DNA from 4 places in the Peribacillus sp. BM1 genome. Region 2 is predicted to be linked to each of the others. Evidence: riboswitches for the same ligand, from Rfam matches in the RefSeq annotation. Region 2 holds a riboswitch; each other region holds the start of a gene.
The links. A riboswitch is a leader RNA that binds a small molecule or an ion and turns the genes downstream of it on or off. The one in region 2 is predicted to bind glycine.

Region 1 (8,115 bases), on a different replicon from region 2:
AGGAATCCGTTGCAGTGTTGACTATCATTAAGTTACCCCTGTTGAAGACATACGCGATCTAGATTTCAAAAGAAACGGCAACCTTGCACTTCTATCCCTTAATGCCTATAAAGAAAAGATAAGAAAGGTTTATGTCTATGCAAAAAACAACGAGTTATTCAAACACACGTACTTTCGATTTAATTCAAACATCCATGTTAATTGCACTCGTATTCGTTGCCACGGTCTTGTTAAATATCAAACTACCGATCACGGCAAATGGCGGGTTAGTTCATATGGGGACAGCTATGCTTTTTATCGGATCCATCTTATTTGGTCCTAAAAAAGGCGCCATCGCTGGTGCCGTTGGGATGGGGTTATTTGACTTAATCTCTGGTTGGACATTGTGGGCACCGTTCACTATTTTAGCTCGCGGCTTGCAAGGATATATAGTTGGGAAAATCGCCTGGTCGAAAGGCCGCAACGGAAATAGTATTGGTTTCAATCTATTTGCTACTATCATTTCGGCTCCTTTTATGTTAGCTGGTTATTACATTTGTGAAGGGGTACTATTTAGTAGCTGGATTATACCAGCGGCCTCTATTCCCGGAAACATCGTTCAAAACGTTGTGGGGATCTGTGTAGCTATTCCAGTTTGTGCTGTACTGAAAAAAATTCCGCTTTTTAAATAGGTATTAAAAAGCTGGGCAATAACACAAATAATTCTTATAAACATTATTTTATAGTACATGAAAAAGGGGAAACGCTTCGTATATCAAGCATTCTCCTTCTTTTTTTCATTAAACTTCGGATTTAAATGAGATTCACTTTTGATCTTTATTTCCAATATACTTCTATTCCTACAATTTTTTCTTCCCCATTATCTTTCTTTATGGTGCATGACTCAATGTAGTTCAAGAAGCCTTTCTCTCTTTTATTGATTTTTTAATACCTTCTTTTGGAATCGTAGCTACTATAGCTAGTAAAGCTAGTCCAGCAAACATAGCATTTGTCAGCAACCCTATACTTGCAGCCACATCCATATTTCCAGCCTTTTCAACTACACTATAAACAGTAACAGATATCGCTAAACCGAATGAGCTGCCAAGTGTACTAGACATTTTATAAATACCTGCTGCCTCTCCTGCCTTTGCTGTCGGAACATTGTCTACTGCTGTATCTATAGATGGTGTCGCATAAAGGCCAAGTCCAATCCCGTACACAGTAAAACCAATAAAAACAACAACGGAATAAATCAAATTGGGTAAGATTGTTAAGGTCATTAACATAATTCCAGCTATCACTAAAAGACAAGCTAAGACCATCGGCTTTCTTGGACCACTTCGTTGTAATACTTTTTCACCAACACGAATCATCACTAACACAGCAACTAAATTGCCAATAGATAATAACCCAGATTGAAAGGAACTGTATCCTCTTGCCATTTGGACATAGGTATTGGCAACAATAAGTGCCCCCGCTACAGCACTCAGTAAAAAGTTTGACAAAGTAGCCCCAGTAAAATAGTTATTTTTAAATAAAGAAAGATCGATAAATCCGTTAGATTTTCCTTTTACAACTTTTAAAAATACCCAACCACCTATGACAGTGACAGCCACTAACGTCAACGAAATGGGGCTTGTCCAACCCAAGTCCTCTCCACTTGTAATGACAACATTTAAAGCGAGCATCACTAGGAGAAAGATAACAAAGCCAGAAAAGTCAAATTTTGATGAATGGCTTTGTTCGGCTTTACTCTCTGGTACATTTTTAATCAAAAACATAGATAGCAAAGTGAAAATAATGGAAAAAACAAAAATCCAACGCCATCCCAAAGACGTAGCAATTAAACCTCCTGCAAACGAACAAATGCCCATGCCGCCCCAAGATCCAAAAGACCAGTAGCTTAAGGCTCTTTGTCGATCAGCACCATCAAAATAGGTTTTCACCAAAGCAATCGTCGCAGGCATAATACACGCTGCCGAGAAACCTTGAATCACACGCCCAATCATTAAGAGAATCGTCTCCTGTGCAAAGACGAGACAAAGTGAACCAATTATATTTAATAGTAAGCCAATAGTCGTAATTTTCTTGCGTCCAATTCGATCAGATATTCCTCCAGCTGCTACAATAAACATGCCTGAAAATAATCCGGATAAACTAATGGCTGTATTCAAAACTCCCAATGAAATTCCCATATCTAACTGAACTTCCGGCATCACATTTATTAGTGACTGTGAGAAAAGCCAATACGTAAGCACCCCAAACACAATCCCCGTCATCATTCTGTTATTACCTCTATAGCTTGTTTTCATGGTAAACCTCTCCTTTTTGGTTAACTATCCATTAAACTAACTATGTCTCTTCAGTGATGATGATCGTGTAAATTGCAGGCACAATAAAAAGGACAGAGAAAAACAGTGTGTTTTTCTCTGCCCTTCTCTGTCCCTTTACCTGAGAGTTTAGCTCAATAGAGCCTTTCCCCTTTGGTGGCGTATCAATTCATACGCTCTCTCCAGAGGTGTGTCCAGTTGCAGTTCTTCTACCTGAGAGATTCGCTTCAAGGGTCTTATTGAAGTTTGCTCCTTCGGTGGCTTATCATAAACACTCTCCTGCAACTTTCATCCAACTATATTTTCTGTATATTCTGTATATTCTATATTTATAGAATAATTTCAAATTCCGAACATGTCAACTAAAATCGAAAACGCTTTCAAAAATTATTGTCACTTTGACACTCAGAAACATTCGTTTCACAAGACGTTCCACGGAAGGTATTAATATGAATGAGGAGGTAACGCTCATTTAGTTGAAAAAGAATTCTTTGTCAAGTATGTTAAAAATAACAATGAATTAATATTGAAGGTGGGCTAATTAATGAGTAGTACAGAAGATAATAGTTCTATTTTGATTGTTAGTGATAAAGAAACGGTTTGGAATGCTATTACTGATGAGGAAAAACTATCACAATGGTATGCGCCGGGTTCACCTTGGGAAATCCCCAATCTAACTGTAGGAGAGCAAGTAACTTTTACGTTAATGCCTAGTGTTCATAATAGTCTAATAGAGAAATTTCCTATGTCCTTAACGATTGAGAATGTAAAACCTTATCAGGAGTTTTCCCTTTACTTGGATTCACAACAAACACTTATATCCTTTATGTTAGATGAGGAAAGCAATGGAATAAGAGTTACAATGAATTCCGGAGACTTCGACGAATCGTTAGCAAATTTGAAAGCCTTGATAGAGGGAAAGGAAATACCTTACATTTAAGGGGACATAAGGACAGGTTTCCTGTCCCATTAGACATCTACAAAATGAAAGATTTGCGGGAAAATGAACCTTGCCCATTAAATTATATTATGCAACGATAACCACTGCTCAAATCTTTTTACCCCAAAATCATAATCAAGTTCTTTATTGTAGATGGCAAAAATTCTACTTCCAAATCCATCTATTGATAATTCGTTTTTGGGGGTCATGTTTTGAAAACCATACTGGTCAAAATCATAGAAAACATCCCATACATTTTCCGATTGCCTTTTGAATGCTACACACTCAAAATCAAAGTTATCTTCATAATAACCTAAATGTACATGATATCTATCGTCATACAATATATCCGTTTAATCCCCTGTCATTAAGCTCCGTTTGATTCAACCGCAAGGGACATAGGGACAGGAAACTGTCCCATTTGTTGTCTTATTTTAAAATAAGTCGTGCCACGCACTCAACATGTCCAAAGTAATGCTTCAACACTTCAGATGCTAAGAATAAAAAAACTCTCGGTATTCTATCTAAATTTTACGTATCACAAACTCTTAATGATCCCGGTTCACAATATAATTTAATAGATGCTTCAGAAAAGGAGTTTTCCGGGGCATCTCGTGCATCGCTTCTATCGCAAGACAGTAATGTTCCCACATTGCCTTTCTAGCACCAGCAGCACCTAGGACTGATACAAAAGTTTTATTGTTGTTTTCAGCATCTTTGCCAATTGGTTTTCCGAGTACGTTCAAATCTCCCTCAACATCAAGCAGATCATCCTTAATCTGAAACGCAATACCGGCATGATGAGCAAACTTTTTCAAAGCTTTAATCTCTAACTCATTCGCCTGGGCGAGAATGGCAGGCATGATAAGGGAAGCTTCAAAGGCAATCCCAGTTTTATAAAAACTCATCATATTCAATTGTTCCAGTGTCAATTGTTTCCCTTTAGAATTCAAGTCCATCGCTTGTCCCTTACACATATCCTCTGTCATTTGGGCCGAATATTGAATCAAGTTAAGTACAGTTTTCAAATCGAACTGGTCTAGAGATGCTTGTTCCCAGGTTGCCCTCTGGGTCAGAAAGAGACCGGTTAGTTCAGCTATTGCAGTTGTATACACCTGATGAAGGGTTGGACGCCCCCTGCGGATGGACGCATTATCTTGGGATGGCAAATCATCGAAGATTAGGGATGCGGTATGCATATACTCCAATGATCTTAGAAGTGGAACGATTGCTGAACTTTCTAATCCATATACATCAACACCCATCACCCAAGTCACAATCGGCCTCAATCGCTTGCCATCGCCTTCCAAACTGTAATTTGCAGCATCAACGATTGGCTCTTCCATCAAAGGAACATTATCGGTTTTAGAAATATATAAGATGTTGTTGATCTGATTACGTACGGTTTCGATCGTATCTAAAAATTCTTCCTGCTCTTTCCGCTCATTTTTCAGGATGGTAATCATATGGTCCCTAAGCAATTTATCAAAGAAATCCACATCATCCGCTTTTTGAACCATTTTTTGGATTACATGATTGAAATTCGGATTTTCAGGAGCAAATAACTCCATAACTTCATTGTATTTTTTGGTTCCCATTCGTTCTTTAAATCGTTTCAGGCCATTTATCGCACGATCCAATATCACTTCACAGGTCTTCGTATCTGAATGATACACGTTATGGATCAAATGGGAGATGACCGTCCAGTATAATTCAAATGGATTTATAAGATCCGGACGTTGATCATGATATTTCATATAATAGGTATAAGGGGTTACCGCACCGTCCTTCATGTCATCAAACATATCTGCAAAATCATCAGCAAGCTGATTGTAAATTCCATAAAAGAATGTTCGGTTGTCAAAACCCTCGTCAAAAGAAGCACTGATTACTGAACGGACAATTAATCGTGAAGAAGAGGATTTTAAAATAATCGGGATATAAAGCTCTTCATTGGTGTAATTTGCATTGGATAGTTCTTTTACACGGTCCACTTCCTGAGAATGAAAAAACACATAGGATTGCTCGAAAAATTTTTTTCTCGTCTCTGGTCGCTGATAGGCCTTCATATACTCAAAGGCATCTCGGAGTTCCGTATGAATATAGCGGATTAGATCTGAGTTTTTTCCAGTCCACTCGCCCAATTCCGGAACAGCACCTGTGATAAGTGTGGTACGTATTAAATCAGAATATTTTCTTTTCTCTTTTTCGGATAAAACTTTGGCATCGAGAAGATCGTCAATGAATGGATAGGTCAGACCATAGAAGTACCCTAACCGAATAGCCTCATCAAGTTTCTGAGAACGTTCTTCAGGGGATATTTCATCGCCCATCTCATCCACCACATGCATGATTACCCCAGCCATGATTTTAATAAGTTTTCGCTGGGCTTGCTCTGCATCCATTCCCTTTGGAATATTGGAAGAGACAGTCTTTAGTTTGTCCATCACCCAAATCATCGTGGATTCAACGCCTTCCTCCTGGGCCTTCCGATAAACCCCAGCCATGCTAAACATCTCCGAATTGTTACCTCGATCGGTTGCGGTGGAATGAGTCAGGTGTGTTTTTAATCGGTCAACGACACTTCGAATCCTTGTCTGTGTGTCAGGTGAGTCCAAAGCTTTGCCTAGATCCCGCAAGAAAATATAAGAGATGCTGCGACCCAGGTAATTCTCTAGTTTATCAGTGTAATCCAGCCATTTAATATAATTGTGATACTCCCGAGAATCAGCTTTTTTCTTACCGCGCAAAAAAAAGGATACAAATGAATGATGATGGATGTGGTTCTGTTTCCAGGACTGAATATCTTTTGTCAAAGTAGGTACATAGGTCTTTTGCATAACTTGCGTACAAAGTGATTGATAATATTGAGCAGCCTTTTGCTCCGCCAATCGATAGCACGCATCGGCGTTTTTTATGAAATCCTTATCCATACGATACATTACCTCTACTTAACAATTTCTTATAATTCATACAAGCATTTTTAATAAAATCAACCAAAATATTTTCCTCAAACATAACATCTCTTTAACCCGAAAGCTAAATATAGACCTTTGTAGTATATACCTTTTTCCACAATCTCTCTTAACACTATGAACTTACAGATCGTTTAATGTCCCAAAAGTCAACTTTGATGAAGATTAATTAACATTCGATATCCCTACTAAAAAGAATTCCGATATTCTGCGTGAAGGCATTTCCTCTTTTTCACTCATGGAATTCTGCAAAATCCTTTATTTTTAAATTCCAAATGAGATATTGTAAATGAAACATCCCCTCAAAGCAGTTATCTGAGGGAACATAGAACATACTTGAATTACTCATAATGCTATATCAAGTGAAACTTTAATCAGTAAGGTTTTGGCTGTCCATTAAAGCGGGATAAAAAGTACAAATGGCTTCGCATCACTTAAGATACGAAGCCATTTTAGAATGATTATTATGTAAATACCAGCTGTTCCGACAATTCTTCCATTTGGATGCGGTAATTGTCACCAGTTGCAAAGGCATGCTCATGTAGCCGTAAAAGACTATACGTTAGGAAATGTGGAGTTTCTACTTCATCATGTGCAACCGCTTCGGGCATTGCAAGACAGATATTGCGCGCATTCAAGCATGCCTGCCGCATCATGTGATTTCATGCTTTAAATCAACTATCTTGGATTCTATTTTGCATTCACATCTGGTTGATGAATTCCAAATATATTGCCTTCTGTATCCATATAATATCCTTGCCACGCCATTCCAGGCAGGGCATACTTAGGCATTGCGACATGGCCGCCATTTTCCATAATTTTTGTTTCCGTAAAATCGTAGTTTTCCACTCCCATTGTACAAGCATAACCATTTAACGCCTGATTTGTTTCTGGGGGAGCACTTTGACGCTGCATCAAAGCACCATTGATTCCTAGCTCATTTTCATCGCCCGTCACCGCTCCAAAGTAAGGCATACCAGCATAATCACTCCAATCTTGAAATGACCAGCCGAATACCTCTCCATAAAACTTCCTTGCTCGTTCCATATCATCAACATGAATTTCGAAATGAACTAATCTTCCCATAATTACCTCCTAATTTCCCATTAATATTTCTCCCTAATTCCATCCATTTGTTCGCTCTCGATTTCCTATCTATTATCGTTAAAATAATGGAAATATATTCATATAGATATCATATCCTAAATGGCATTAACATATCTACAGTTACCATGAAAGATCCATTATTAAAAATGCTATATTTGCCTAATTACAATGGTGACAGTTCGGAGCCGAAATTTCAGTAGCTTTCCGATCGTAAAAGTATATCTGCTAAATGAAAGTTTCACTTTATGTATTCCTCAAATGAGTAATGATACTAACGCTTCATGTATCCGTGTATTCGATGCAACTAACGTATGATCGCTTAATCGAAACGCATTGCCTTCACGATTCGTGACGGTTCCACCTGCTTCTTTGAGAATAATGATTCCGGCTGCGACATCCCATGGATGCAGTCCATCATGAAAGAAACCCGTAAGCTGTCCGGTAGCTACCATACATAAATCCAGGCTTGCAGCACCAATAATTCTGAGACTCCTTGATTTCCCAATAATATTTTCCATATGTTTCATTCCATCAGAATTAGGCTTCCAATCATAGGCAGGAAATCCTGTCGCAAGTAAAGACTCACTTATTTCTTTTTCCGTTCCGACATGTATTCGTTCCCCGTTCAAAAAAGTGCCGCCATTGATTTGGGCTGAGTATAAGTCCTTTGTCAAAGGATTATACACGACGCCACAAACAGGAAATCCATCCTTCACAATACCGACAGAAATGGCAAAGTGAGGAATCTGGTGAATAAAATTAGTCGTCCCATCAATTGGAT
Region 2 (8,115 bases):
TGCTGCTCCAGCAGTTGGTGTTGCCACAATGACGCCCATTCTGGCGTTATTTTCAGAAGTGGCTAATGAAAAGCTCATAGCATTGCTTATATAATCGCCTGATAGGGATTTACCTTGCCGAACGTATTCAGACATCTTCACGGCATCACCGCCAGAAATCCCACTTGGCGCCGTGGAAGCATCTTTAATCCCACTATCCACCGCTTCTTTCATTTTGATCAATCGCTCTTCCATCATGCTGATAATCGTCTCTTCGTCTCTACCTGACTTTTTTGCTTCAACCATTAACATCATTTCGCTAATGGATTTTTTCTCCTGTTCACAAGCTTCAATAAGCTCTTTCATAGATTGAATTTCCATCATATCGCCTTCACCAATACTTTCTCTTTCTGTTGATAAGGTTTCGCAAGGATCGAAAAGTCATCTCCAGCGCTAAGACGAATCGATACCATCTCATCATCAATCATAAAGATCTTCGATAAGCCACCTCCGAGTGATACACCACCAACCTTGACAACACGCTCATCACGTTTTGCTGTTACAATGGTTGTATTTGGGTGGTCCATATACTCGCAAGTGTTTTCGAATTCAAACTGGTACTGCATACCACATTCTTTTGCTTTTTCCAATGCGTATTTGATTTGGGAATCATCGGTATTCATCCCGAGTAATCCGCCAAGAAGTGCTTTATCTGTTCCATGTCCTTGGTAGGTTTCAGCAAACGAATCATAAAATACAATGTTGGTCTCTTGTGGATAATCTCCTAACAGTTCATAAATAAATTTTCCAATCGATACAACACCAGCTGTATGAGAACTCGACGGTCCGACCATGATTGGGCCGATTATGTCAAAACAACTTTGAAATTCCATGATTCTCCCCCTTTCTTACACCGTTACTGCTTGTTGAAATAACGGATACGCGCTACAAATCGCTTTAGTTGTTGCTTTTGCTTTTTCAAGAACGGCTTCATCACCTTTATTTGTTAAAACGTCCGCGATCACTTTTCCGATTTTCACCATTTCTTCTTGTTTCATGCCACGCGTTGTTAACGCAGCTGTTCCGATACGGATTCCACTCGTAACAAATGGTTTTTCTGGATCAAACGGAATCGTATTTTTATTTACGGTAATGCCCACTTCTTCTAATAATTTCTCGGCTTCTTTTCCAGTTAAATTCCATGGACGTAAATCTAATAGGACAATATGATTATCTGTTCCACCAGAAACGAGGGCCGCTCCTTCATTCTTTAAGGTTTCGCCAAGTATTGCCGCATTGTCAATAACTTGGTTGGCATACTCTTTAAAACTTGGTTGTAAAGCTTCTCTGAAAGCCACCGCTTTTGCAGCAATGATATGCATCAGTGGTCCACCTTGAATACCAGGGAATATCGATTTATTAACCGCTTTAATCATCTCTTCATCATTTGTTAAGATGATACCGCCACGCGGGCCACGCAATGTTTTATGTGTCGTACTTGTCACAACATCGGCATATGGAATTGGAGATGGATGAAGTCCAGCTGCTACTAGTCCTGCAATATGCGCCATATCGACCATAAGTTTTGCCCCGACTTGATCGGCAATTTTTCTAAAGCGAGCAAAGTCGATCGTTCTTGGATAAGCACTTGTCCCTGCAATAATCAATTTCGGTTTTTCTTTCTTGGCGATCTCTTCTAATTCATCGTAATCAATGACTTGCGTATCTTCCCTCACACCATAAGACACAATGTCAAACCATTTTCCTGAAACACTAACAGGGCTTCCATGTGTTAAATGTCCACCATGTGAAAGGTTCATTCCCATTACTTTATCACCAGGCTGAAGCAGTGCGAAGAAAACGGCAAAATTTGCTTGTGCTCCTGAGTGTGGCTGAACATTGGCATATTTAGCGCCAAATAGCTCCGTTACGCGCTCGATCGCTGTTTGTTCTGCCACGTCAACAAATTCACACCCGCCATAATAACGCTTTCCTGGATACCCTTCTGCATATTTATTCGTCATCACGCTTCCCATAGCTTCTAATACATCTTCGCTTACAATATTTTCTGATGCGATTAACTCAAGTGTTTGAAGTTGGCGCTCTCGTTCCTTTTCAATCGCTCCAAAAATAATAGAATCATTTTGCTGTAAACTCATATATACTCCCCCTCAATTTTTTTGTATGACACCATGTTTGGATCCTTTCAGCTTAGCTAGTGAAACCACTCTCTCACTATCACTCTTCTTTTCTGAGAAAACTGTGGAGATACGCTCCCGTTTTTGCACGCAAAAAAGGACAGAAAAGGATAGCGTGACTTTCTCTACCCTTCCCTGTCCTTTTACCTGAGAGTTTAACCCTATGATTCATAGAGTCGTTCCCCTTTGGTGGCGTACTACTTATACGCGCTCTCCAGAGGTGCGTCCGATTGTGGTTCCATCTACCTGAGAGATTTGCTCCAAGGGTCTTTTTGGAACTTGCTCCTTCGGTGGCTTGTTACATTGCACTCTCCCACAACCGTCATTCGCTCATATTTAGTTTCTGTTATATTCAGAATAGTTGCATAAGGTAGATCTGTCAAGGTTATTTTGTAAACGCTAACATTTTTTTAGAATTAGTTGACTAAAAGCGTGGGTAGTTTAATCGAAACGAATAAGATCAAAAAAACCTGTATAGATGATTAGAGCGCACTGAAAAAGTAACTCATTTTGAAAGTAGCAAAGATTTTTATCGATATACAGACAATAGAAGAAGCTAACAACCTATATATAGTAGGTCGTTAGCTTCTTTTTCTCTTTAAAAGGACTTTTCAGTGGCCTCAGATGATTAACACAGGATTTTTTGATCAAATTTCATTAGTACACGGGCGGGATTTTTGTTCGTTCCCTCTTAATTTCCCACTATTTTTCTTTGATCCACATGATCCCCCTTCGATTTCCGCATCTTATAGATCGTAATCAGCAAAATAAACCAAACAGGAGTTATGAACAAAGCAACTCGAGTATCTTCCGCAAGTGCAAGTACGACAAGAACGAACGCTAGGAAAGTAAGGATCAAGTAATTGGAAAATGGATATAGTGGCAATTTAAATTTGTTCACTTTCGCTAGATCTGGTCTTGTTTTGCGGTACTTCAAATGACTGATGACAGTAATTCCCCAAATAAAGATGAAACATACCGTAGAAATACTTGTAATCAGCGTAAATACGCCTTCTGGCATGACATAATTCAAAACAACGGCTAGTAGAATGACAACAGTTGAAAAGAATAATGCATTGGAAGGTACTTTACGAGAAGTAAGTTTTGTAAATGGTATAGGTGCATTTTTATCATTGGCAAGGGAGTATACCATCCGGCTTGTACTGAAAATAGCGCTGTTACATGCTGAAGCTGCGGATGTTAGGACGACAAAATTGACAATACCAGCAGCTGCTGCGATTCCAACTGCCACGAAGACTTGGACAAATGGGCTTTCCATTGGATTGATGGCATTCCACGGATAAATACTCATGATGACAATAAGTGCGCCAAGGTAGAAAATGATAATCCGAATCGGGATATTATTGATTGCTTGTGGGATCACCTTTTCTGGATTTTCTGTTTCACCTGCTGTAAGTCCTACAAGTTCAATGCCAACAAACGCAAACACGACCATCTGGAATGAAAGGATAAAGCCATTTATGCCATTTGGGAACATGCCTCCGTGGCTCCATAGATTCGTGAAGCTGGATGCGCCTGAATTCGTGGAAAAGCCTTTAATAATCATGAAAATACCGATCACAATGAGTGCTAAAATCGCGATGACTTTAATTAATGCGAACCAGAATTCCATTTCGCCAAAAAGTTTTACAGTTGCAAGGTTCATCATGAGCAAAATGACAAGTGCAATTAATCCTGGCATCCACTGTGGTACATCGGGAAGCCAATATTGGGTATAGAGACCAACTGCTGTTAAGTCGGCCATTGCGATTGAAATCCAGCAAAACCAGTAAGTCCAGCCGGTAATAAATGCGGCCATATTACCTAAATAGTCTTTTACAAAGTCAACAAAAGAGTCATATTCCAAATTGGATAGGAGTAGTTCTCCAAGTGCACGCATGATTAAAAAGCAAATGACGCCTGTAATCATGTAAGCAAATAAAATCGACGGCCCTGCTAAATGAATCGATTTTCCTGCTCCAAGAAATAATCCCGTTCCGATCGCCCCGCCAATAGCAATTAGCTGCACGTGTCTGTTTTTTAGACCTCTCGCCAGTTTTTGTTCCTGCATACAATTTCCCACTCTCTACTTTTTTAGATTGTTTGCAATTTTAACATATTAATAGCTTAATAAAAGTTTACCATACTATCCGTCAATTCGACACTAAAAAGAATACGCTTACATTTAGAACATATTGAATTTTCTGCAAAATTACCCAAAATAATTCCCTTCCTTAGAGGATTCGTTTAGGAACTTTGTTAATAAATTGTAAAAAAATGTCGTAAGTTTGAATTTTCAAAAAAGAAAATATCTAACCATCTGCATGGTATACTTTTCAAAAATGAAGACATGTTGCAAAAACAAAGATGAAATGAGTGGATTACTATGTTAGTAGAAGACTTAATACATCGTTTTGAACTTGTAAAAAAGAGAAACCCATTACATGCCAATGAATTATTAGACTATATTCAAAAAGGGTATATTGATGGGGAACTATCGATTGTTGAATACAAAAAACTTTTCTTTGAACTGGACAAACTGAAAGCAGAAAAGCCAATATCATTCTTCATAAAAACAAGATAACTTTGAAAAATCTACAGAATATTCACCACTCTAACAATATACTCTTTTACTTATTCTAGAATCTAATACACATGATTAGTAAACAGGAACATCTATTATGAAACACATGAAACAATCTATAAAACAAGTTTTGTCTAATAGCTCTTCATAGTTGTAAAAGATTATTAATAGCCTTTGCTCCCGTTGAGCAAAGGCTATTTTTCAAATTTCCGCTATTGAAAATAGCATTATTCAAATTACGACCTTCTATATTGGATTCTAGTATTTTTGTAACTACTCAACAAATAGAGGTAACTCATCACGAATTACCTCGTAAACTAGGTTTCAAACAATTCTTTTTCTCCTGTTTTTATCACTTGTTTAATGGATTCAAACAGGTTCTTTTTTTGCTTTTTCAGTGTGCTTAAAAAGCTTCGTGCCATCGCGAAGTTTTGTGCGCCCGTTTCACTTCGGAATGCACCTGAAACTTTTTGCTTCACTTTGGCCATTCGTAAATCTCGTTCGGTCAAATTATTATCAAAGGGAACATGTGGATCTTCTACAAATAGTAGGACAGAATCTTGGCGCTTGGAGAGTCGATTTAATAACTTTTCCGTATCATGATTGGCCATGGTTGCATTTTCCACATATCCCTTTTCTATAATGTCTAGATAGGTATCATCCATCCATGCAATAACCATGGGATTCAGTGGCTCATCTTGACGTTCTCGCTCTTGCTTGGCCAAAAGGAGAATCTCCATCATATTCGGTGTCCATGTTTGTTCCGTTTACTCGTAAACGGCTTTTAGATCGCAAAGTAAATGGGCATTGCACACGGCATGTTCACAATTTTCATACACAAAATAGAATGCCAGACAATCATGAACAGCAATCCCTTGAAATTTTAGCAAGAGATCAATCTCGTTGATTGCCTCTGTGCCGCGTTTTTCGTGGACATACTGTAACGTCACTTGGTCGGTATTTAACGTATGTAACCATTGCGTTTCCCTTCACTTCGTAAGCCTGTTTCATCGAAATGTACAACTGGTGCTTGGAGAATCTGATTTTTCGCTTGTGGTTCAAAAGTGTTCACCAAATGGGTGCCAAATTTTTCATTGACATTCCATAAGGTTCCTTCGCTCATCGACAAATCGAAAAAGTCCTGAAAGAACTCTTTTGTTCGAGCGAAAGGAATCAACTTATAGCTTTTCTGGGCCTTGATTGTAGATAGTTAAAAACTTTTTGTAGTTCATATCCTTTACCTCCTTTGATTTGATATTCCAAGCGTTCACTAGTTATCAAGAAATCAGACGTGGAGATGGAGTTATTTTCCAAAAATTATAGGGGGTCTGAGTAGTTACAAAAGAACAAGGTATGTTAGTAGGTAAAAATAGAAAACTAATTTTGGATAATAACGCACAAGGTGTATTTTAGTGTTAAAATACCGATCCAAATCATACAATCTTCATAGTAATGTATTGGTTTGCATACATTGAGGAGTTGGAAATATGAATTTCAATATGAAAATTGCGAATCTTTTAGCTGAAAATATACATGGATTTATAGAATTTGTTTATAAAAACCAGGATAAGAAAAGCAGCCTTATTTTAAATATGGATAAAGTGTATCAACTAAGGCTTTTTGTTAAGGAATATAAGCTCCAAATACTTGCTGATGAACTTCAGAGAATCAATCAGTTTTGCTGGAATGAACAATATACTTATTTATTAGTCGAGAGATTTAGAAAAGGGATCGACGTTATTAATGAATATGTAGAAAGGAACTACGATGACTTATTTATTTTTACCGCTAGACTCCACACATTAAAGAGTCTCAGTTTCTTATTAAGAAAAGAGGAATCATGATAGGCCTTTTCTAACACTCTCTAGCTAATAGATCCCTATCTTTCAACAGAATTATTATTCAGAAATAGATGAATGACCTTTGATGGATAAGGAAACCCTTTTATCTGTCCCCTCTGTTTGTCAGCACAATTGGAGCAGCCTAGCATAAAGCACATTTTGTAACATTCAAATCTATCTTTTTTAATATGATGAATAAAAGTATACAGACGGTTCGTAGCCTTTGCTCCCAGAGAGCAAAGGCTAGTAAGTTCTAGTATTTTTTAAGTGCTTCAATCATTAGTTTCCAAAAACCTTCTACATCAAGTTCTACTCCAAACTTAGCATTAACTTTTCTACCAGTGACCCCATGTAGATCAATTAACGTGGTTCCTGCTGTAAACTCGCCTTTCGTTTCCACTGTTATATTTACATCTTTCGTCTTAAACAATTCTGGTGCAACACAATATGCCACAGTTAATACATCGTGTACTGGTGCCCCATCAAAATCAAACATCTCTTTATATGTGGATGCAAAAAACACTAATAATTCCCCAACTATTTTAGCAACATGGTTATCAATTTTATTCACTTGATCGATAACTTCTTTTGTTGCCAAGGCTTGATGTGTGATATCTAGTCCCATAACAACGATTGGTATACCACTATCAAATACTTTTTTTGCGGCTTCTGGGTCCGCCCAAATATTAAATTCAGCCGTTGGTGTCCAGTTACCAAATGTTCCACCACCCATAAGAACAATTTCTTCAATATTGTCCTTAATTTCTGGTGCTTTTGATAAAGACATAGCAATATTTGTTAATGGTCCTGTCGGAAGAATCGTAACAGGCTCTTTTGACTCTTTTACTAATCTGATGATTGTATCAGCCCCATGCTCCCCACTCCAGCTTCGAGATGGTTCTGGTAACTCAGGACCATCTAAACCTGAATCTCCATGAATACCGGGTGCAGTTTCTCGTAATCGAATCAATGGATCGCTTGCCCCTTTTGAAACAACAACATCTTTTAGTGAAACTAAATCACAAACTTTTAAGGCATTCATCGTCGTTTTTTCAATTTCTGCATTTCCGGAAACGGTTGTAATCGCCAAAATTTCCAATTCTGATCGTGCAGCAGCTAAAATAATGGCAATTGCGTCATCATGTCCTGGATCACAATCCATAATAATTTTTCTTGTCGTCATAATCATTCACTCCTATTTTATAGTTACATGACAATACCCATTATTGTTCCTGAAATGACAGATGCTAATGTCGCACCTAACAATAATTTCAATGAAAATTTTGCAACATGGCTTCCTTGTTTTTCACTGATTGACTTGATTGAACCAGCAACAATACCCACAGTTCCGAAATTAGCAAAACTTACTAAATAAACGGATACAATGGCAATGGTTTTATCGGAAAGATGGTTTGAAATGTCACCAAAATTCAACATGGCAACAAATTCATTGGTTATAAGTTTTGTCGCCATAATTCCACCTGCTTGTACAGCTTCTGCCCACGGAACACCC
Region 3 (8,115 bases), on a different replicon from region 2:
ATTGTTTTTCTGGCAGGACTACAATTTCTCTCATACCACCATCTTCATGAACACCGAAAACCGATACCTCTTTACAAACATTCGGTCTTCCACTTCTACATGCATAACATGTACCACAATAGCTAATTGGTTCAATAACAACATGGTCACCGACTGCTAATCCATTAACAGTAGAACCAATTTCGATAACTTCACCAGTCACTTCATGTCCGACAATCCGTGGGTATGTAGCAAGAGGATTCGTACCGTGGTAAATATGCATATCTGAACCACAGATACCTACTCGTTTAATTTTCACTAGGACCTCATTGCCTTGTTTAATTTCTGGTTGAGGTACATCCAACACTTCAATTTTATGTGCTTCTGGAATCATTACAGCTTTCATTATCTTCTCTCCTACTAAAAAAAATTTTATAAATGCTAGAAACATTAATCGTGCATGAACAAAAATATGAATGATCTCTTAAAATTTCCTTCTCAAGTTGATAGCCCTTTCAAAAGTCATTTCATTTAATTTGTTTAATAAACAAATTATTCTTTTACACAATATCATTTAAGTTTTTCCTCGTCAATTGATAATTATTACTTCATGGAAACCTTATTTAATAAAAGAATGTTGGAGAAATTATGAAGAAGAACTATACGGTAAAGTTTTTATTCCTAATAGTGAGTGTTCAAAAAAGAGGATCAAAAGAGCCGAGAAGTTCGAGGAGCGCATCTCGCGAGACCTTTCGCGTATGGAGTAATACGTGAGGACCGGACTTGCACAGGACGTGCGCAGTTTTAACAGAAGGTCATTAATGAGCTTTGAAGTTTTTTACCGGATTTTTTGAACAACCTCTTAAGAGACTATTCAATGATTATTTGAATTAGGGTAAGAACCATCTTTTCTATTCTGCTCGCTATTTACCGTATTGTCTAGGTTTATTTCCTTCCATTTTCCTGTTTCAAGTAAAGTAATGAGCAGAGATACCTATACCTCTAGAAAACAGAAAAAGATGGTATTCAAAACGGAAAGGGTCAGATCCCACATCTACTATATATCGTTTAAACTGTGAATATGACACGATAAACGGTGTATAGAGTGTGAGGTCAGACCCTCCTAATTAACTGCTACGATTGATAACGCAATATTGGTTTGCGGGCTGCTAGTGTTTCATCCAGACGTTTGATTACTGTCGTATGTGGTGCTTCTTGAACGATTTCTGGATTTTCTTCTGTTTCCTTGGCAATTTGGATCATCGCCTCAATGAATGAATCTAAGGTTTCTTTTGATTCTGTTTCAGTTGGTTCGATCATCATACATTCCTCAACATTCAATGGGAAATAGATGGTCGGCGGATGATAGCCGAAATCCAACAATCTTTTGGCAATATCGAGCGTACGCACGCCTAGTTTCTTTTGGCGTCTGCCGCTTAATACGAATTCATGTTTGCAATGCTTATCGTATGGCAGGTCATAGTACTCAGCGAGCCTTCTCATCATATAGTTTGCATTTAGAACCGCATTCTCTGTCACGGCCTTCAAGCCATCCGGCCCCATTGAGCGGATATATGTGTACGCTCTAACATTAATGCCGAAGTTACCGTAAAATGGCTTAACACGGCCGATCGATTGAGGTACGTCATATTCAAACGTATATTGACCATCTTTTTTAATAAGCACAGGTTTAGGCAAATACGGGATTAAGTCTTGCTTGACGCCAACTGGTCCAGAACCTGGGCCGCCGCCGCCATGTGGACCGGTAAACGTTTTGTGCAGATTTAAATGCACAACATCGAAGCCCATATCACCAGGACGCGCTTTGGAAAGTACAGCATTTAAGTTCGCACCATCATAATACAGTTTCCCACCTGCTTCATGGACAACTTTAGCCATTTCTAAAATATTCTCTTCAAACAATCCTAATGTATTTGGATTCGTTAGCATGAGTGCTGCTGTATCATCACCTACTACGCGTTTTAAATCCTCAAGATCAACCAAACCGAATTCATCCGATTTGACTGTGATCGTTTCAAACCCAGCAACAGTTGCAGAAGCTGGATTTGTTCCATGGGCAGAATCTGGGACAATGACTTTCGTACGTTTCGTATCTCCGTTTGCTTCATGGTACGCGCGAATCATCATTAATCCAGTCCACTCACCGTGCGCCCCTGCAGCTGGTTGTAGTGTGACTTGATCCATTCCCGTAATTTCCACAAGATGTTCTTGAAGATCATACATGAGCTCAAGCGCACCTTGCACAGTGCTGGCATCTTGAAGCGGGTGAATATGGGCGAAACCGGCAATTCGAGCTACATTTTCGTTAATTTTCGGATTATATTTCATCGTACAAGAACCGAGTGGATAAAAACCTGAATCCACACCATGATTGCGATGTGAAAGTGCCGTGTAATGGCGCATAATATCAAGCTCAGATACTTCTGGCAATTCCGCTTCCTCAACGCGAATATAGTCAGTTGGAAGCAGTTCTTCAAGTGAGATAGCTTCTATGTCCATTTCTGGTAGACTATAACCGATACGTCCTTCGGTACTCATTTCAAAAACTAATGGTTGATCCTGATTATTCATGGCTATCCCCCAATTCTTGTACAAATGCATCAATTTCTTCTTTTGTTCTCAACTCTGTCACGGCTACAAGCATGTGATCTTGAAGTTCTGGGTACGTTAAACCTAGATGATAGCCGCCAATTATGTCTTTGGCAAACAATTGATCATTGATTTCACGATACGATGCTGGAAGCTTAATCACGAATTCGTTAAACGAAGGACCTTCGAACACGACTTCGATTCCTTTAGCTTGCAAAGCTTTTTTCGCATAATGAGCTTTTTGGATGTTTTGTACAGCCATTTCCTTTACACCCTTTTTCCCGAGTGCTGTCATAGCTACGGAAGCAGCGAGAGCATTCAGTGCCTGGTTCGAACAAATATTAGAAGTTGCTTTATCACGACGAATATGCTGTTCCCGAGCTTGAAGCGTTAATACAAAGCCACGCTTGCCATCTTCATCAACGGTCTGCCCGACAAGTCTACCTGGTACTTTACGCAATAATTTATTCGTTACTGCAAAATACCCGCAATGTGGTCCACCAAATGCTGCAGGAATTCCAAATGGTTGAGCATCTCCAGCAACAATATCTGCGCCTAGTTTTCCAGGTGGGGTTAGGGCGCCTAACGCTAAGGGATTACTTGAGACAATAAACATCGCTTTTTGTTCATGAACGATTTTTTCAATCTCCTTTAAAGGCTCAATACGCCCAAAGAAATTTGGATATTGAACGATGACTCCTGCAATATCGTCGCTGATTAATTCTTGCAGTGCAGCCAAATCGGTTACACCATCACGATATGGAATTTCCACTACTTCAACACGCTGTCCCAACGCATACGACTTTACAACATCACGAGACTCAGGATGAACCGTACTAGAAATCAAGATTTTCTTACGTTTTGTATGCCCGCTACTTAGCATCGCTGCCTCAGCAAGAGCAGTTCCACCATCATACATAGAAGAATTAGCAACATCCATACCAGTCAATTCACAAATCATCGTTTGAAATTCAAAGATTGCTTGAAGCTCTCCTTGAGATATTTCCGGCTGATAAGGGGTATACGCTGTATAAAACTCAGAACGAGAAATCACATGGTCAACGATAATTGGTTGATAATGATCGTATACACCAGCACCTAGAAAAGAAGCATAGCGCTTTGCATCGGCGTTTTTCCCAGCCAATTTAGTAAGCTCTTTTAAAAGAGCTGGTTCTGATTTAGCAGGTTTAATCTTGTATTCACCTTGGAAACGTACGCTCTGTGGAATATCACTGAATAGCTCATCTATAGTAGAAACTCCAATTGCGGCTAACATTTCCTTTTGATCTTGGTCAGTCATCGGTAAATAGCGATGTTTAGTCATGAATTTCTCCCCCTCATCCTCTTGGTCGTTTATAAAATGGTGTCTTAGCCACTATGGCTTTCACGCGTTTGGAACGGATTTCAACTTCAACTTCTGTTCCAATCCCTGTAAACTCTTTTTTCAATAAGGCAAGACCGACGTTTTTCTTCAATGTCGGCGATTGTGTCCCAGTTGTCACTTCGCCAATCAATTCAGAACCATAGTAAACAGAATAACCATGACGTGGTATGCCGCGTTCGATCATTTCGATACCGACAAGCTTGCGCGGTGCACCATGTTCTTTTTGCTCGGCAAGAACAGACTTGCCGATGAAATCAGCCTCTTTGTCAACTTTAACCGCAAAACCAATTCCTGCTTCAATTGGCGAAATATCAGGTGTTAACTCTTGACCGTATAACGGAAGCTTCGCCTCGAACCGGAGGGTATCACGAGCACCTAGACCAATTGGTTGAACGCCTTCATCCTTACCTGCTTTGAGAATTTCTTTCCAGAGAGTTTTTGCGTCTTCGTTATTACAATACATTTCAAAGCCATCTTCCCCTGTATAACCTGTGCGTGATACGACGAGAGCCGTGACTCCATTAAGTTCCACATTTTCTTTGAAAGCAAAAAAGTCAATCTCACTCAAACTCGTGTTTACAGCTAATTTCTGAAGGACTTTTTCAGCAGCCGGACCTTGAAGAGCAAGCAAAGCAACTTCATTTGAGATATTTGTCAGTTCAACATTTTCAATCAAGTGATCATGCAACCAATTGAAATCCTTCTCAATATTGCCAGCATTCACGACTAATAAATAGTCATTTTTCGCTTTCTTGTAAATAATTAAATCATCGACAACTCCACCATTTTCATAGCACAATGCGGCATATTGCGCATGCCCTACTTCAAGCTTGAGAATATCGTTCGTAATCATTCTTTGTAAAAAGTCCGTGCTTCCTTCACCTTTTACAACAAACTCCCCCATATGAGAGACATCGAACAAGCCTGCTTTTGTACGTACTGCTTCATGTTCTTCTTTAATACTAGAAAACTGGACTGGTAGCTCCCAGCCACCAAAGTCAATCGTTTTACCACCATAATCGGCGTAAATCGTAAATAATGGTGTTCTTTTTAATTCAGTCATACTACGCCTCCTCATATTCTTAGAGCATAAAAACATCCATGAGCGCCTGCTCTAAAACTAAATCGATGGAAAAGGTTCAGGTTCTCAAATTGTATCACCTTATGAAGGTGACGGTGCGCAGCTGATTTTTTAGAAGCCCCGCCCCTTTTCCATAGAAAAAAGGACAGAGAAGCTCCTCCTGAGCTATTTCTCTGTCCTGAAACCTGAAAGTTTACCTTTAAAAGGCTTTCCCCTTTGGTGGTCTTAAAAGCTTCTGCTTTTAGACACTCTCCAGAGTTGCGTCCAACAAGGGTTCTTTTGCCTGAGAGATTCGCTGCTAAGCTTGCTCCTTCGGCGCTACAAAAGTAGTCTCTCCCCCAGCCTTCATCCGCATATAATATTGTCTTTTTTGAACATACTATGTAAATAAGGGTTGAACAACTAAGACGGACTTTGCCAACTTTACACAATCTTTATTTCACAGAAAAAGAGGCTACTTTCGCCAAACACCTAGAATTCTGTTACTACTATAGTAATTCAAACAGTGGAAGTCTTTCAAATAAAAATCATATTTATTAATAGAAAATTTCAAAATTTATTTATTACGTTCATACTACCATTAATAATGCTTGAATCGCAATAATTTTCTCGTAAAAACCAAACTTTTTTTTACATTTACCATATTAATGTTCGTATATTAGGTTTGTATATTTAGAAAGGAGCAATATTTATGCAAATTCGAATCAAATTTGACGATGAATGGTCAGAAGAATTTTTAGATAAAGTGGAGAATGACGGCCCTTGGGCGAATTGGGAGCTGTATAAACTTGCAGTTCAAGCGGAAAAGCATCTGGCCATTCCAGAATTTGAAGGGTTACAAGCACCTCATCATCTTAATCAGCTAACACCACTTCCTCATCAGCTCGAAGCTGCCCGACAAGTTGTTGAAAATATGAATGGCAAAGCGATTTTGGCTGATGAAGTAGGTCTTGGGAAAACAATCGAAGCTGGTTTAATCATTAAAGAATATATGATTCGGGGTCTCGTGAAAAAAGTACTGATTCTCGTTCCTGCTTCACTTGTTTCCCAATGGGCGTTTGAGTTAAATACAAAGTTTCATATCCCCGCTGTTGTTCAGAGAAAAAGCTATGTATGGGATTCATGTGATTGTATCGTATCATCCATAGATACAGCGAAGCGCAATCCACATAGAGACATCATTTTTAAGCAAGAATACGATTTAATCATTATTGACGAGGCTCATAAATTAAAAAATAATAAAACAAAAAACTACGAATTTGTTCAAAGTTTGAAAAAGAAATTCTGCCTTCTCTTAACTGCCACACCTATTCAAAATAAGGTAGAAGAAATCTTTCATCTTGTTTCCCTTCTTAAACCTGGACATTTAGGAAATGCAGCTCTTTTTTCTGAAAAGTATAAAGGAAAAGGCCGTACCATCTATGAAGATGAGCATCTTAAGGAGCTTGTTAATACGGTTATGATTCGAAACCGCCGTGCCGATACTGGAATCGAGTGGACGAAACGTCATGTTGAAACAATTATAATTAAATTCTCACCTACTGAGCAGGCATTATATGACGCTGTAGCTGCGTTCCGATCGCAATCTGAAGGAGCGGGAAGTGCATTTTCAAGCCTAACCCTCCAAAGAGAAGCATGTAGCAGCAAAGAAGCAGTCTTTACCACTTTAAAAAACATGTCTCAAAAACATGAAAATCCTGCACCTGAATTCATAGAAAAGTTGAATAATCTCTTTGAAACAGCAAAGCAAGTTGAGCGCAATTCAAAGGCAGAGAAGGCGTTGGAATTAATCCAGAAAATCAACGATAAAGTCATTATTTTCACGGAGTACCGAGCTACACAACTTTATTTGCAATGGTTTTTACAGCAAAACGGCATAAGCTCAGTACCTTTTCGTGGCGGGTTTAAGCGCGGTAAAAAAGATTGGATGAAAGAGCTATTTCAAAATAAGATTCAAGTGCTAATTGCTACAGAAGCTGGCGGTGAAGGTATCAACTTACAATTTTGTCATCATTTAATTAACTTTGATTTGCCATGGAATCCGATGCGGCTGGAGCAGCGAATTGGCAGGATTCATCGGCTCGGTCAAACCAAAGATGTCATGATTTATAATTTCGCGACGGAAAATACAGTAGAAGAACATATCTTGAAACTTCTCTATGAAAAGATTCAGTTATTTGAAAAGGTGATTGGCGAGTTAGATGATATTTTAACAAAATTAGATATCGGCAATATTGAAGATTATTTAGTGGATGTAGTAGATGGGTCAAAATCAGAAGGTGAAATGAAAATTAAAATGGATAATCTTTCTTCCATGATTCAATTCGCCCAAGAAATGAAGGAGGGAAATCTTCATGAAGCAACAGGAAATTCATGATTTCTTGCTCACCTATTTCAAAGCGAATCATTGTGAAATTATAGAAAATCACCCTGCTTATTTAACGATTCAATTAACGATTGAACTCGATAAGGAATTGATGAACCGTCCCTTTTACTGGCACTACCTTGAAAAAACCGGTGGCGTTCCCAAGCCATCTCAGCTTACCCTTATAACAGATCCACAACAGGCACCAGCTGACATCAAAGGGGAACTGATCCATTTCGGATCACAACGACTACATCAAATTTTTGCCTCTACGAAAAAGCTTGCCGGATTTATCCGCTTATACGAGGAGATTATCCAGCAGGACCATACGCAGAATCCCTTATATCCATGGCTTTCTATCAATGCAAAAATTTCCTATCAAAGTGATCGCAAGAAAGATATTCTGTTGTCTGCAGGCTTAAATTTAATAACCGGAGAAATCGTCGAACAGTTTCATGAAAGGCTTTTACAAATACAAGTAACTCCAAAAATTCCAGACTACTCATTTACCTTATCGCCGCTCATCAAACCAAAAAGCGGTCTGCTCAGGCTTGACTCATATATTAGGCGAACTTTCGAAGGTGACGATCATACTTGGGCTGAAAGAGCGATCGAGCGATGGGAAGATGATTTACGGTTACTTGAAAACTTTTATCAAGATATGGAAGACAAAGCTGAGAGCTACTATACAGAAAA
Region 4 (8,115 bases), on a different replicon from region 2:
TTGAAGTAATTTTAGTAGAAGATGCTTGCGCAGCGGCAACGAAAGAGTTACATGATGCAGAAATCATGATCATGAATCAAATTTATTGCCAAGTGATGAGCACAGATGAAACCATTCAATTCATTTCAGAGGAAATTGAACAACGTACTGTTGTTCAAAAATAGAGAGGAAGCTTTTTAAATGAGTCAAGGACAAAGTAATGCAAATCAAGACAGTACAGCTCCTCATTTTAAGCGTGTCCTCACACTGAAGGATTTGGTGATTTATGGCATCGCCTTTATGACGCCCATTGCGCCTGCTTATATATATGGTTTTGCAGCACAGTCGACAGGCGGTATGTTGCCATTAGCGTATTTAATCGCGATGGTTGCGATGATGTTTTCGGCATATAGTTATGGCAGAATGGCTGCAGCGTTCCCAGTTTCCGGTTCAACGTATACGTATACACAACGTGCGATTCATCCGCATTTAGGCTTTTTTGCCGGCTGGGCCATGTTTATGGACTATGTATTAGTGCCTTTAATCGTCTTTATGGTTGGTGCTTCCTATGCCAATGCATTAATTCCGTCCATTCCATATTGGGTATGGGTATTCATTATTGCCGGAGTTATTACTGTCGTAAATATTCTTGGAATTGCAGTTGCAGCAAAAACGAACCAAATTTTAGTGTTATTTATGGGAATCGTTGTTGTCATTTTCGTTGTTTTTTGTATGAAGGCGATTATGGTAGAGGATGGTGCATCGGCTTTAGTATCGATTACCCCGTTCTTTAATAACGAAACATTTGTAATGTCAGCCATCGTTTCAGGTGCAGCCATGGCATGTTTCTCATTTTTAGGATTTGACTCAATTACAACCTTATCGGAAGAATCGGTGAATCCTAAAAATGATATTTGGAAAGCGGCCATTCTTTCTTGTTTAATCGGTGGGGTTATTTTTATCTTGCAAGCTTATGTTGCTCAGTTAGTCTGGCCAGATGTGAATAACTTTAGCTCAGCAGATACGGCTTTATTTGATATTGCGAATGTAGCAGGTGGTGCAGTGCTTGTAACACTTTACACAGTAGCGATTATCGTTTCAACTTTAACAGCTGGTTTAACAGGTCAGGCAAGTGCTTCACGTTTAATGTTTAGCATGGGACGTGATGAAGTTCTACCGAAAAAATTCTTTACACATTTACATCCTAAATATAAAACACCGATCTACAATATTTTATTAATGTGCAGCATTAGTATTGCTGGAGCCCTTTTCCTATCAATCGATTTTGTTGCAGAATTAATGAGCTTTGGTGGTTTAACTGGTTTTATGTTTGTTAACCTATCTGTTATTGTGTATTACTATTTCCGGAAACAAGAGAAGAAATTTATCCGTTATTTATTAATTCCGGGCCTCGGTTTCTTAATCTGTTTCTACTTATTTATTAATTTATCACCAATGACGTTAAAAGTAGGCTTTATATGGCTGGCAATTGGGGTTGTCTATGCGCTTATTACAACAAAAGGATTTAAAAAGCTACCTCCGAGTCTTATCGATTTGTAATCGGTAGTTTACATGGCATGAACTTGGTATTATTACTTGAGTTCATGCCTTTTTATTTTGCTCATATTAAGGGACATTATTTATCCCGATTTAACAGGCTGTAATACCCCCACCTCAATTTTTACGAGAGAATCAAGAAATAAATAGATGGGGGATAAACAGCCTGTAAATCCCCGATTGGTTCAACTAACCCCCACTGAGGGAAGTTTCACTTTATGTTTCGAGGCATCACAGTGACAATAATTAATGAAAGCGTTTTCTATTTTTGGTTGACATGTTCGGTTTTAATAACTATTCTAAATATATAGAAAATATAGATGGATGAAAGTTGCAGGAGAGTGTTTATGATAAGCCACCGAAGGAGCAAACTTCAATAAGACCCTTGGAGCGAATCTCTCAGGTAGAAGAAACTGCAACTGGACACATCTCTGGAGAGAGCGTATGAATCGATACGTCACCAAAGGGGAAAGGCTCCAATGAGCTAAACTCTCAGGTAAAAGGACAGAGAAGGGCAGAGAAAAACACACTGTTTTTCTCTGCCCTTTTTTGTTGTGCCTGCAATTTACACGATCATCATCACTGAAGAGACATAGTTAGTTTAATGGATATTAACCAAAAGGAGAGGTTTACCATGGAAACAAGCTATAAAGGTAATAACAGAATGATAACGGGGATTGTGTTTGGGGTGCTTACTTATTGGCTTTTCTCACAGTCACTAATAAATGTGATGCCGGAAGTTCAGTTAGATATGGGAATTTCATTGGGTCTTTTGAATACAGCCATTAGTTTATCCGGATTATTTTCAGGTATGTTTGTTGTAGTAGCTGGAGGAATATCTGATCGAATTGGACGCAAGAAAATTACGACTATTGGCTTACTATTAAATATAATTGGTTCACTTTGTCTCATCTTTGCACAGGAGACGGTTCTCTTAATGATTGGGCGTGTGATTCAAGGTTTCTCGGCAGCGTGTATTATGCCTGCGACGATTGCTTTGGTGAAAACCTATTTTGATGGTGCTGATCGACAAAGAGCCTTAAGCTACTGGTCTTTTGGATCTTGGGGCGGCGCAGGCATTTGTTCGTTTGCAGGAGGTTTAATTGCTACGTCTTTGGGATGGCGTTGGATCTTTATTTTTTCCATTATTTTCACTTTGCTATCTATGTTTTTGATAAAAGATATACCAGAGAGTAAAGCAGAACAAAGCCATTCATCAAAATTTGATTTTTCTGGCTTTGTTATCTTTCTCCTAGTGATGGTCGCTTTAAATGTTGTCATTACACGTGGAGAGGACTTCGGTTGGACAAGTCCCATTTCGTTAACGTTAATGGCTGTCACTGTCATCGGAGGTTGGGTATTTTTAAAAGTTGTAAAAGGAAAATCTAACGGATTTATCGATCTTTCTTTATTTAAAAATAACTATTTTACTGGGGCTACTGTGTCAAACTTTTTAATGAATGCTGTAGCCGGAGCACTTATTGTTGCCAATACCTATGTCCAAATGGCAAGAGGATACAGTTCTTTTCAATCTGGGTTACTATCTTTTGGAAATTTAGTTGCTGTATTAGTGATGATTCGTGTGGGTGAAAAAGTATTACAACGAAATGGTCCAAGAAAACCGATGATCTTAGCTTGTCTTTTAGTGATGGCTGGAATTATGTTAATGACCTTAACCATCTTACCAAATTCGGTTTATTCCGTTGTTGTTTTTATTGGTTTTACCGTGTATGGGATTGGACTTGGGCTTTATGCAACACCATCTACAGATACAGCCGTAGACAATGTTCCGCAAGCAAAGGCAGGAGAGGCAGCAGGTATTTATAAAATGTCTAGTACACTTGGCGGTTCATTTGGTTTAGCGATATCTGTTACTGTTTATAGTGTAGTTGAAAAGGCTGGAAATATGGAAGTGGCTGCAAGTATAGGGTTACTGGTAAATGTTATTTTTGCTGGACTAGCTTTACTAGCTATAGTAGCTACGATTCCAAAAGAAGGTGTCAAGAAATCAATAAAAGAGAGAAAGGCTTCTTAAACTACATTGAGTCATACACCATAAAGAAAGATAATGGGGAAGAAAAAATTGTAGGAATAGAAGTATATTGGAAATAAAGATCAAAAGTAAATCTCACTTAGATGTGTTACGGTGGACCGTACCATAAATAAGGGTAAACCATAAAAATGAAATCAAAAAAGAGCATGTCCCAAAAGGGTCTGACCTCGTACTCTCTAAACAGTAAATAGTAGTAAAATACTATTAGAGTCATTGCGAGGTCAGCCCCTTACGTTATGGGACAGCACCTATTAATATTACAACTTAACTTCAAACTTTTTTTGATTAAAATGTATCTTTCCTTCTAGGGAAGTAAATTTATTCACAATTCTGTACGCTCTTTCCTCATCAAGTGCTAGAAATCTCATATTGCAAATGTTTAAAACATCCTCACGATTTCTTTGATGGAAAGCGGATCGTCACTGTTGTTCCCTCACCTTTTGAGCTTTGGAAATCAATGGTCCCATTGTATTTTTCGGTAATATGATAGCAAATCATTAAACCTAGTCCTGTTCCATTGCTTTTTAACGAGTAAAAAGGAGTACCAAGAGACTTAACTTCCCCTTCTGACATGCCGAAACCATGGTCCGTTACTTTCATCTCGACAAAATGATTCTTTCTTTTCGCCGTAACAAGAACAGAATCGCCAATTTTTGAGGCTTCAATAGCATTTTTAATAATATTGATCATTAATTGTTTATACTCAATGTTGTTGGCGTAGATATAGCAATCTTCATCCACACTTAAATGAATCGTATTATCATGTAAGAGTCCATATGATTTTAGTAAATCTGTTACACTATGAAGCACATCTTTCACATTCACAATTTCCATTTTTTTATCTTTATCGGGCTTAGCTATAGATAAAAATTGAGAAATGACTTGTTCTGCCGTATTTAATTCATCAATCATCAAAGTAAAATGATCTTTTGTCTCATTACTAATTGGTGTGTCTTTTTCATTGTAAAGCTGCAAAAAACCTTTAACAACTGTCAACGGATTTCTAATTTCATGTGCAACAGCAGCTGTTAATTGCCCCGTTGTCTTTAATCGCTCCGAATTTTGTAATTGTTCATAATATAACTGCTGTTTTATTATACGTAAATTTGATGCTCGATAAATAAAATAGATAACCACTTGACTGCCTAGAATATTAATAATATTCCCAGCTATATCTTGTTTAATATGTGGATATAGATTTCCCTGATCAATTAGCACAATATAGCAAAAGGTTACTGCCATTGAAAGCCCATTTAATAGTAATGAAAAGTAAAATAGCTTTGAATCAAAAAATAAAATGGAAACTGCAGGGATTAAACATAGAAAGATAAAGGTAGACCAAGTTTCTGGGTATAAAAAGAAAAGTGTATAGAAATAAGCGGATCCTACGATAATAATGACAATTCTAAAAATATGATTTTCATACTTAGGATAAAGCAATAAACAGGCAGATAGAACGATTACAAGAATACTATGTAATGTATAACCTACCTCAAATTCACCATAACGTGGAATAGATATTAACATCCCCACAATCATTAGAGCGATGATGATGAGCACGACTGTATAATAAAATCGTTTATTAATGTGAGTATAAAATTCTTTCATACATACTCCTTTTGTTGTACTAATTGTAAGTGTTTGATCGTCTTTTGCGTGGTACATGGGCAGGCAGCGAGTTGTATACGTATGTAAACTCTCATTGAATGTGTACCTCGTGGTTTATGGTAACAATATTGTTGTTTAATAGGATCTTTAATAAAAAAATCCTATTTTACTATAATAGCATGAATGAATATAAAATTTAGTGGGGATTCCCATTTGTCACTAACGATCGGAAAAGAAATTCTTGAAAAAGTTTGGGATAAGGTTCCGTGCTCCTTCACTTTTGTCTTTTGCATACATTTACTCTTTCAAGAATACACTGGTATAAAAATTAGAAAAGGATAGATAAATATGCCCGTTATGCTTCCAGTTAGCATTAAAACGGTTGAAATCAGCAACGGCCCGGATAAAACAGTGTTTTATCCTAAAGTAATAGGTATGCAAAATCTAGAAATGGAAAGATCAATTAATCGAGCGATTGTCGATCAAACCCAGCAACTCATAAATCAACAAGTTGGGAATATGCCGAAAACTGTAGTACAAATGATTGGGTCGTATGAAATCAAAAACAATCAACGCCAGGTTCTGAGCTTAGCACTTTCCAATTATACTTACCATTACCATGCTGCTCATGGGATGACGTATATAAAGTCTTTAACGTTTGACTTGCAAACGGGGAAGCTTTGTGAACTTAAAGACTTGTTTAAACCTGGAAGTGATTATGTCAGAAGACTATCAGCCTTAATTCATTCACAAATTAAGCAACGTGATATTCAGTTAATCAACGGCTTCACAGTCATTCGGCCTAATCAAGACTATTACATTGCGGATAAAGTCCTCGTTATCTATTTTCAACTATATGAAATCACTCCATATGTTTTTGGTTTCCCTATGTTCCCAATCTCTGTATTTGATATACAGGATATCATTGATGAAAATAGCCCCCTCGGTCGAATGGCTGTTAATAATTAAACAACCTTTTCACATAATAGTAAATACGAAGAATCCTCATATTGAAAGCCGCCTATCTCTTTTACAATCATTCAAACGCTCAGAGCATTATCACTCTGAGCGTTTGAATGATTGTTACACGTATTAAGGTCGTGCTCATTCGTTACTTGAAGAAAAAATCAAATAAAATACATTCCTGTAAGTATAATCATTCTTGGTGTTTAGTTTCTGAATGTTAACCCATTTTCCTTCAAAGCAGACCTAAGTTTAGGTAAAGAGGCTGGTCCCATACCGTGAAATTGCAAAATCTCTTTTTCACTATATTTTGATAGATCCTGTAAAGAAGTTATACCATTGTTCTCCAACGCTCGTCTTGCTGGTGCCGAGAGCAATGAAAGAAATCCATTAACGGGTCTTCGTTCTTGCTCACAAGTCGGACAGGTTGGACAATCGCTACTTTTATAATATGTATGTTCCTTGTTGCAAGTCCTTACATTTATTTCTGAAGTTGTCATTTAAAATATTTCCTTCCTTTTATGGTTGAACGAACACCATCATTAACTACTAATGTAACAACTTAAATATCAAGATGTCAAAGCTAGAATAGTGATAGGCAATCACCTTTACTTAAAAGGCGCTATATGCCTGTGGAAACGGTATAATAACTTGGCAGAGGTAGACATTAAAAAGGACTGTAGTGTGTTTTGGCATGTACAAAAGTCAAAAGAAGAAAAGGAGAAACTATGGTAAACAGTAAAGAAATAGGTTGGAACTTAGACAACAGTTATGCCCGTCTGCCGAAATCATTTTCTACCAGTATTAACCCAACTCCTGTGCGCTCACCAAAGTTGATTATTCTTAATAACCAGGTGGCAACATCTTTGGGTTTGAACATTCAAGAGCTGGAAAGCGAAGATGGCGTAGCGGTGCTAGCTGGAAATCAGATTCCAAAAGGCGCCAAGCCTCTTGCTCAAGCTTACGCGGGGCATCAATTCGGGAATTTTAATATGTTAGGGGACGGCCGGGCGGTGCTGCTAGGCGAGCAAATCTCAGCCCAAGGTGAGAGGGTAGATATTCAGCTTAAGGGTGCAGGGAGAACGCCATACTCCCGCGGGGGTGATGGTCGCGCGGCACTTGGACCGATGTTACGCGAATACATCATCAGTGAAGCTATGCATGCATTAGGTATTCCTACCACTCGTAGTCTAGCAGTGGTGACAACTGGTGAGTCAATAATCCGCGAGACCGAGTTACCTGGAGCAATTATGACTCGTGTGGCTGCCAGTCATCTGCGCGTCGGTACCTTTCAATATGTTGCACAATGGGGTACAGTTGAGGAACTCCGAATCTTGGCTGACTATACACTAAAACGTCATTATCCAGACGTTGAAGCTGGTGAGAGCTGCTATCTATCGCTCCTTCAGGAAGTGATCAAGCGTCAGGCTCAGCTTATTGCCAAATGGCAATTGGTTGGCTTTATTCATGGAGTGATGAACACCGACAACATGACCATTAGTGGAGAAACGATTGATTATGGTCCTTGTGCCTTCATGGATAGCTATGACCCAGAAACGGTATTCAGTTCCATTGATATTCAAGGCCGCTATGCCTATGGTAATCAGCCGTATATGGCCGGGTGGAATCTTGCCCGGTTTGCTGAAACTTTATTGCCACTATTGCATGAGAATCAGGAGCAGGCTGTCGAAATTGCTCAGGACGAGATTTCGAATTTTATGGAGTTGTATCACTCTCATTGGCTCGCGGGAATGAGAGCGAAACTAGGGATTTTTAACGAAGAGTCAGAGGATGAAGACCTTATCAATGGCCTCCTTATTTTGATGAAAAAGCATCATGCGGATTATACCAATACTTTCCGGGCGTTAACTTTTGATCAACAGGAGGATACGGTCCTGTTTGGCACTTCGGAATTCGCCCAATGGCATGAGATCTGGCAGGCGAGATTAAGCAGA

Region 1: linked by a shared signal. The riboswitch ahead of AC1MGI_RS08495 (MFS transporter) and the one ahead of glyA (serine hydroxymethyltransferase) in region 2 are both predicted to bind glycine.
Region 3: linked by a shared signal. The riboswitch ahead of gcvT (glycine cleavage system aminomethyltransferase GcvT) and the one ahead of glyA (serine hydroxymethyltransferase) in region 2 are both predicted to bind glycine.
Region 4: linked by a shared signal. The riboswitch ahead of AC1MGI_RS08525 (MFS transporter) and the one ahead of glyA (serine hydroxymethyltransferase) in region 2 are both predicted to bind glycine.

What each region holds. Positions count from the first base shown of each region.
Region 1 covers NZ_CM155259.1:1,754,669-1,762,783, reverse strand. The annotation lists gene AC1MGI_RS08500 (ECF transporter S component) at 138-671, shown strand; gene AC1MGI_RS08495 (MFS transporter) at 894-2,294, opposite strand; glycine riboswitch at 2,420-2,500, opposite strand; glycine riboswitch at 2,504-2,604, opposite strand; gene AC1MGI_RS08490 (SRPBCC domain-containing protein) at 2,857-3,252, shown strand; gene AC1MGI_RS08485 (DUF3986 family protein) at 3,330-3,596, opposite strand; gene AC1MGI_RS08480 (polyprenyl synthetase family protein) at 3,801-6,185, opposite strand; gene AC1MGI_RS08475 (hypothetical protein) at 6,692-6,883, opposite strand; gene AC1MGI_RS08470 (VOC family protein) at 6,918-7,313, opposite strand; gene AC1MGI_RS08465 (inositol monophosphatase family protein) at 7,589-8,115, opposite strand, start outside.
Region 2 covers NZ_JBWXPJ010000002.1:106,386-114,500, forward strand. The annotation lists gene sdaAA (L-serine ammonia-lyase, iron-sulfur-dependent, subunit alpha) at 1-360, opposite strand, end outside; gene AC1MGI_RS21365 (serine dehydratase beta chain) at 360-872, opposite strand; gene glyA (serine hydroxymethyltransferase) at 888-2,138, opposite strand; glycine riboswitch at 2,401-2,503, opposite strand; gene AC1MGI_RS21375 (amino acid permease) at 2,869-4,248, opposite strand; gene yppF (YppF family protein) at 4,564-4,761, shown strand; partial or broken gene tnpC (IS66 family transposase) at 5,079-5,938, opposite strand; gene AC1MGI_RS21390 (hypothetical protein) at 6,249-6,605, shown strand; gene AC1MGI_RS21395 (nucleoside hydrolase) at 6,856-7,785, opposite strand; gene AC1MGI_RS21400 (NupC/NupG family nucleoside CNT transporter) at 7,809-8,115, opposite strand, start outside.
Region 3 covers NZ_CM155259.1:3,774,539-3,782,653, forward strand. The annotation lists gene AC1MGI_RS18125 (zinc-binding alcohol dehydrogenase family protein) at 1-385, opposite strand, end outside; gene gcvPB (aminomethyl-transferring glycine dehydrogenase subunit GcvPB) at 1,114-2,571, opposite strand; gene gcvPA (aminomethyl-transferring glycine dehydrogenase subunit GcvPA) at 2,564-3,913, opposite strand; gene gcvT (glycine cleavage system aminomethyltransferase GcvT) at 3,927-5,036, opposite strand; glycine riboswitch at 5,226-5,312, opposite strand; glycine riboswitch at 5,316-5,403, opposite strand; gene AC1MGI_RS18145 (DEAD/DEAH box helicase) at 5,746-7,431, shown strand; gene AC1MGI_RS18150 (YqhG family protein) at 7,409-8,115, shown strand, end outside.
Region 4 covers NZ_CM155259.1:1,768,697-1,776,811, forward strand. The annotation lists gene AC1MGI_RS08515 (cysteine hydrolase family protein) at 1-164, shown strand, start outside; gene AC1MGI_RS08520 (APC family permease) at 181-1,539, shown strand; glycine riboswitch at 1,861-1,962, shown strand; gene AC1MGI_RS08525 (MFS transporter) at 2,171-3,571, shown strand; gene AC1MGI_RS08530 (ATP-binding protein) at 3,980-5,197, opposite strand; gene AC1MGI_RS08535 (DUF3298 and DUF4163 domain-containing protein) at 5,546-6,166, shown strand; gene AC1MGI_RS08540 (RNA polymerase alpha subunit C-terminal domain-containing protein) at 6,367-6,660, opposite strand; gene AC1MGI_RS08545 (protein adenylyltransferase SelO) at 6,889-8,115, shown strand, end outside.